Linked DNA regions of Cystobacter fuscus. The protein of the gene in region 2 interacts with the protein of the main gene of each other region in a pairwise test. Links are inferred from orthologs where the notes say so. Each region holds a gene or a part of one and is shown on either strand. Other genes may lie near its edges. The genes, in order: CYFUS_RS21160 and acpP.

Region 1 (3,600 bases), 880 kb from region 2 along the record:
CGTGAAGGTGCACCCGGACTACAACGCCTGGGTGGAAGTGCCCGGGCCCCAGCACCACGGCGTCGCGGCGTCGCGGGACATGCAGTCGTGTGTGTCCTGCCACCGCGAGGAGTCGTGCCTCACGTGCCACTCGGGGATGACGGGGCGGCAGGTGAACCCGCACCCGGATGGGTTCTCCGCGGCGTGCAAGCGCGTGGCGGCGAGCAATGATCGGGCCTGTCTCAAGTGCCACACCGAGTCGAGCCTCGCCCAGAAGGGGTGCCGCTGATGCGCCGGTTCTTGTGGTTGGGCCTCCTGGGGTGTGCGGCGTGCCTGGAGCCCGGCGAGCCCTTCCTCGCCGCGGCCGACGCGGATCCGCCGGACGTGGTGTCCACCGAGCCGGGCGCCGGAGGCACGGTGGAGGCGGGCGGCACGCTGCAGATCCTCTTCTCCGAGCGGATGGACACGCGCACGCTGCGCCCGGGCATCGCCGTCTTCGAGGGCCGGGCGGAGGTGCCGCTGGAGGTGTTGGTGCCCGCGGAGCCGGAGGGTCAGGACGACCTCGAGCGGGGGGACGTGCCCTCGACCGTCACGGTGCGCGCCAGCGCGGGAGCCTTCACGCCGGGCACGGCCTACACGCTGGTGCTGCGCACGCTGCTCACGGACACCCAGGGCAATCCGCTCACGCAAGAGGTGCGGGTGCCCTTCCGCACGGAGCCGTGAGGGCCTCCGTGCGAGGCGGGGCCGCGGCTCAGCGCTGGTGACGCAGGTAGCGGCGGATCTCCTCGGCGAACTGCTTGCACGCCGCCACGTCGGGCGCGGCGGGGCCGAGCTTGAGCTTCTTGTCCTCCTCCACGAGGTAGCGCTGGTCGAGCATGTAGGCCACCGCGTTCTCCAGCGTCACCTTGGCCAGTGACTCGGCGGCGGTGATGCGGCCGGAGTGGTATTCGGCCCGGCCGAGGTCCAGCGCCTGGCGCACGAAGGACTTGCGATCCTGCACCGCGCCCGTGGACACCTCGGGCAGCGTGAGGGCGGCGATGAGGTAGGCCTCCAGGTAGTCGCGCAGCTGATCCGCGAGGAACTCCAGCTCCGGCCGGGCATGGGGCTCGGGGGCCACGCTCAGCGTGGTGTCCTGGTGGAGGATGAGGCCCATGCGCACCAGCCGCTCGACGACCTCGGCGAAGATGGTGTCGAAGCTGGCGCCCACCCGGTAGATGAACTCCACCTTGAAGAGGCGCGAGAGCCACAGCGCGCGGGCCTTCACCTCGTCGAAGGGCGCCGGGGAGCCCACGAGCAGCGCGTTGGCCACGAGGCTGCGCGCCGCCACCAGGTTCATCAGCGTGTTCTTGTAGAAGGCCATCTCCCCGCGGCGCTCGTCCTCGGCCTGGTAGATGACCTCGCCGTGCGCCTTCTGGGTGCGCACCAGGCCGTCGGAGCAGAAGGTGCGCATGGCGTCCTGGATGGGGCCCATGGCGTCGGGGTTGCTCGGCGAGTCCTTGAGCAGCATGGCCAGGGGGGCCTGCTCCTCGCTGGCGACGCGGCGCAGGAGGTGGATGCGCTCGGACAGCTCGCGGCTGGTCATGCCGCGCCGGCGGTGGGAGAGCAGGGCGGAGCTCACCAGGGCGTGGGGCGTCACGGTGGACACCTTGCTGATGCCGTACATGACGCGGTTGCCCAGGGCGCGCACCAGGCCCTTCTTCTGCTCGTCCGTCAGCGGTTGGCCAGGCTCGAGCCCGCGGCTCTTCATCAACTCCACGAGCGACAGGGGCTCGTCGAAGGTGAGGTGGATGCGGCCGTAGCGCGCGGCGAGCACCTTGGGTGTGCTGAGCAGGGCCTTCAGGTCCTCGGGCTTCTTCTCCCCGCCGGCCAGCTCCTTCGAGTAGCTGTCCGACTCCACGACCTTCTCGTAGTCGATGGAGACGGGGACGAAGATGAGATCGTTGCGCGCGCCCTCGAGCACGGCCTCCACCTGCCAGGTGAACATGCCGAGCTTGGGGAGAAGCAGCTTGCCGGTGCGCGAGCGTCCGCCCTCGGGGAAGAACTCCTGGTGCACGCCGTCGTGGACGAGCTTCTTCACGTACGCCTTGAAGGTGGCGGCGTAGATCTTGTCGTCCTTGAAGGAGCGGCGCAGGAAGAAGGCGCCGCAGCGGCGCAGGAAGGGGCCGAGCGGCCAGAAGGACAGGTTGGCGCCCGCGGCGACGAGCGGCACGGCGTAGCCGCGGTTCCAGAGGATCCAGCTCATCACCAGGTAGTCCACGTGGCTCTTGTGCGAGGGGCAGAGCACGAGCGGGGCCTTGCTGGCGGCCTTGAGGGCGCGGTTGAGCCCGGCCTCGTCCACCTCGATGCCGTCGTAGATGCGGTTGAAGACCCAGGCGAGCAGGGGCGAGGCGAACGCCAGCATGGTGGGGCTGGCTCGGGCGGCGATGGCCTCCAGGTTGCGCCGGGACTGGCGCAGCACGCTCTCCGGGCTGCGGTTGGTCTCGGTGGCCACGGTGTCGAGCGCCCTGCGCAGGGTGCGGTCGCGCAGCGTCTCGTCGAGGATGCGATCGGCGGATTTCTCCGGGGGACCGAAGACGGCGCGCGTCTCACGCGACAGGTGGTGGTTCAGCATGCCGCGCACCTTGCGGGCGATCACCTCGTCGGAGTCCTGGGGGTTTTCCGCGATGAAGCGCTTGAGATCGATGGGCTCGCCCACGCGGAACTGGGCGCGGCGGTAGTTGCGGAAGAAGGCCACCATCGAGTGCAGGAAGCCGGGCGCCTCGGGGCTGCCGAACACCCTGTCCCACACGTTGGGATTGAGGCGCGCGGTGCGCTTCTCCCAGACGAAGAGCTCGGGCACGAGGAAGACGGAGCGCTCTTCCCGGCGCGCCATGGCGACCAGGGTGGGGAAGGGGTTCTCCTCGATGTCCTTGCCCGAGGCGCTGAACAGGGCCGTCTTCTTCAGGAAGATGAGGCCGCTGTTGCCCGAGTCGCGCGCGTGGGCGAAGCGCTCCTCGAAGGGGCCGCGCTGCCGGGCGTTGCGGAAGGGGCGGGTGAACCAGGGGCGCAGGTTGACCACCGCCCGGATGAGCGGCAGCCCCCGGCGCACGCTCGCCCAGGAGAGATAGAGGAAGTTGATCCACGCCGTGGTGCGCATGACGTGCACCACGAAGCCCTTGGCGTGCAGCGCGCGCAGCTCCGCCTCGGCCTCCGCGGGAAAGCGGACGCCGTCGAAGTAGCGCTGCCCCAATACCCTCGAGATGGGGCCGAACTCCTTGCTCAACGCCTCATGATGATCGACAGCCGGTCCCAGGACGGTGTCCACGTGCGAGCCCCCTTAGTTGCACGAGTGAGTGGCGTTACATGTTCTCGGGAGTGGCGATACCCAGCAGGGTGAGCCCCGCGGCGAGTGCCGCGCGCGTGGCATCCGTGAGCGCCAGCCGCGCCTGCTTGAGTGGCTCGTCCCCCTCGAGGAGGACGCGCTTGGCCCGATCCTGGTTGCCCAGGGTGTAGTAGCGGCTGAACTCCGCGGCCAGGTCCAACAGCCACCGGGCGACAAAGCTCGGCTCCTGTTGATCCGCCGCCTCCTGCACCACCACGGGCAGCCGGGCGATGGCGCGCAGCACCGCCTGTTCCTCCGGC
Region 2 (2,814 bases):
GGACACGAGCCGAGCCCCCTCTCCACGAGCGAAGGGGGCGCGGGGACTACCGGAAGCGCTTGAACACCAACACCGCGTTGGTGCCACCAAAACCAAACGAGTTGCTCATCACCGAGTCCACGCGCTGCTCACGCGCCTGGTTGGGCACGTAGTCCAGATCGCACTCGGGATCCGGCGAGGTCAGGTTGATGGTCGGCGGGATGACCCCGCGCTGGAGCGTCATCACGCTCACCACGGCCTCGGCGCCACCGGCCGCGCCGAGCATGTGGCCCGTCATGGACTTGGTGGAGGAGACGGGCAGCTTCCTGGCGTGCGCGCCGAAGACCGTCTTGATGGCCTTGGTCTCGTTGGCGTCGTTGAACGGCGTCGAGGTGCCGTGCGCGTTGATGTAGCCCACGTCCTCGGGGTTCATCCCCGCGGAGGCGAGCGCCAGGCGCATGCAGCGCGCCGCGCCCTCGCCCTCGGGGGCCGGCTGCGTCACGTGGTGCGCGTCCGAGTTGGCCCCGTAGCCCACCAGCTCCGCCAGGATGTTGGCGCCGCGCTTCTTCGCGTGCTCCAGCTCCTCGAGCACGATGATGCCCGCGCCCTCGCCCATCACGAAGCCGTCGCGCTCCTTGTCGAACGGGCGGCTGGCGCGCATCGGATCATCGTTGCGGTTGGACAGCGCCTTCATCACCGAGAAGCCACCCATGCCCAGCGGCGTGATGGCGGCCTCGGCCCCACCGGCGATGACCGCGTCGCACTCGCCCAGGCGGATGGACTTCCACGCCTCGCCGATGGCGTGCGCGCTGGTGGCGCAGGCGGACACGGGCGACCAGTTGGGCCCCTTGCACCCATAGCGCATGGAGATGAGGCCCGGCGCCATGTTGATGATCATCTGGATGATGAAGAAGGGCGAGAGCCGGTCGAACCCCTTCTCCAGCCCCTTGCGGTGCTGCTCCTCCAGCGAGGAGATCCCACCGATGCCCGAGCCGACGATGACGCCCACCTTCTCGGCCTGGTAGCCGTGGGGCGCGTCCGGCCCGATGGGCAGCCCGCTTTCCTTCACCGCCATGTCCGCCGCGGCGAGCGCATACTGGGCGAACAGATCCATGCGGCGCACCTCGCGCCGGTCGATGAACTGTTCGGGCTGGAAGTCCTTCACCTCACCCGCGAAGCGGGTATCCATCTTCCCCAGCTCGAAGCGGGTGATGGTCGCGATACCGGATTGACCGGCGAGCATCGCCTGCCAGTTCTTCTCGGTGCCGGTTCCCAGTGCCGTGATGATTCCGGTCCCGGTGATGACGACTCGTCGGTTTGACACGTGATTCTCCAAATACCGCGCTGCTGCGTTGGAACGCTGGGCGGGACCAGCGCTCCCCGGCCCTTCGACTGCTGCCTACTTCTTGTGGGTGTTGACGTAGTTGATGGCGTCGCCGACGGTCTTGATGTTCTCGGCCTCCTCGTCGGGAATCTCGACCTCGAACTCCTCCTCCATCGCCATGACCAGTTCCACGATGTCGAGGCTGTCGGCGCCCAGATCTTCGATGAAGGAGGACTCGGGCTTGATCTCCTCCTCGCCCACGCCCAGCTGGTCGGCGATGATGGACTTGACCTTGGCCTCGATAGCAGAAGTCGACATAGGTGTTGATTCCTCCGGAAACCGCGTGACGGTCCAGCATACTCCCCGGACCCTGTAAAGGCGGGCGCGGTATACTCCAGGCTCCGCGCCGATCCAACCCTTGGCTACATGTACATGCCGCCGTTCACCTTGAGGACCTCTCCGGTGATGTAGGTGGCGGCGTCACTGGCCAGGAAAAGTACCGCCTGGGCGACCTCCTCGGCGGAGCCCAGACGGCCCAGGGGGATGGCGCCCAGCATCTTCTCGCGCGTCTCACCCTCGAGGTAGGCCGTCATGTCCGTGGCGATGAAGCCCGGGGAAACCGCGTTCACCCGGATGTTGCGGCTGGCCAGTTCCTTGGCCACCGACTTGGTCAACCCGATGAGGCCCGCTTTGGACGCCGAGTAGGCGGCCTGTCCGCCGTTGCCCATCTCCCCCACCACGGAGGTGAGGTTGATGATGGCTCCCCCCTTCTGCTTCATCATCGGCCGGCTGGCGGCGCGGATCAGGGCGAAGGCGCCCCGGAGGTTGGTGTCGAGCTGCCGGTCCCAGTCCTCGTCCTTCAAGCGCATCACCAGGCCGTCCACCGCGATGCCCGCGTTGTTCACGAGCACGTCCAGGCGGCCGTGCGTCTTGACGACGTGCTCCACGGTGCTCGCGCACGCGGCGGTGTCCGCCACGTCGAAGCGGATGATCTCACCCTGGGCGCCCGCGGCCTGGACGAGCCCCAGGGCCTCCTGCGCCGCGGCCTCGTTGCCCGCGTAGCCGATCACCACCTTGGCGCCCTGCTTCGCGAAGCCCACCGAGATGGCCCGGCCGATTCCGCGCGAGCCTCCCGTCACCAGCACCACCTTGTCCTTGAACGTGCTCATCTCTCAGGCTCCCAGGGCCGCGAGGACCTTCTCCAGGCTCGCGGAGTCTTCGACGTTGAACGACTCGAGGTCCTTGCTGATGCGCTTGGTGAGGCCGCTGAGCACCTTGCCCGGGCCCAGCTCCACGAGGCGCGTGACGCCCTCGGCCTTGAGCGCCTCCACGCACTCGATCCACCGCACCGGCGCGCTGACCTGCTCGAGCAGGAGCGGCACCACGCGCGCCGCGTCCGCGTTGGGGCGCGCCTCCACGTTGGTCACCACCGGCACGCTCGGGGCGGACACCTTCACCCCGGAAAACACCTGCGCCAGGCGCGGCTTGACCGGATTCATCAGCGCGCAGTG

Evidence for each region.
Region 1: the proteins of acpP (region 2) and CYFUS_RS21160 interact in binary tests that used the Escherichia coli proteins (3 or more experiments, as listed by UniProt). The link is inferred for Cystobacter fuscus from one-to-one orthologs.

The regions. Positions count from the first base shown.
Region 1 is NZ_CP022098.1:5,142,026-5,145,625, forward strand. Bases 508-3,600 are described here. They hold CYFUS_RS21160 (1-acyl-sn-glycerol-3-phosphate acyltransferase), read right to left. Parts: upstream 3,284-3,600; coding sequence 731-3,283; downstream 508-730. Other genes in these bases: CYFUS_RS21155 (Ig-like domain-containing protein), read left to right, coding at 508-702; argS (arginine--tRNA ligase), read right to left, coding at 3,318-3,600. In the rest of the region: CYFUS_RS21150 (cytochrome c3 family protein), read left to right, coding at 1-268; more of CYFUS_RS21155, read left to right, coding at 268-507. UniProt on the Escherichia coli protein: Catalyzes the transfer of an acyl group from acyl-ACP to glycerol-3-phosphate (G3P) to form lysophosphatidic acid (LPA). This enzyme can utilize either acyl-CoA or acyl-ACP as the fatty acyl donor.
Region 2 is NZ_CP022098.1:4,265,105-4,267,918, reverse strand. It holds acpP (acyl carrier protein), read right to left. Parts: upstream 1,622-2,814; coding sequence 1,379-1,621; downstream 1-1,378. Other genes in the region: fabD (ACP S-malonyltransferase), read right to left, coding at 2,476-2,814; fabG (3-oxoacyl-[acyl-carrier-protein] reductase), read right to left, coding at 1,726-2,472; fabF (beta-ketoacyl-ACP synthase II), read right to left, coding at 47-1,303. UniProt on the Escherichia coli protein: Carrier of the growing fatty acid chain in fatty acid biosynthesis.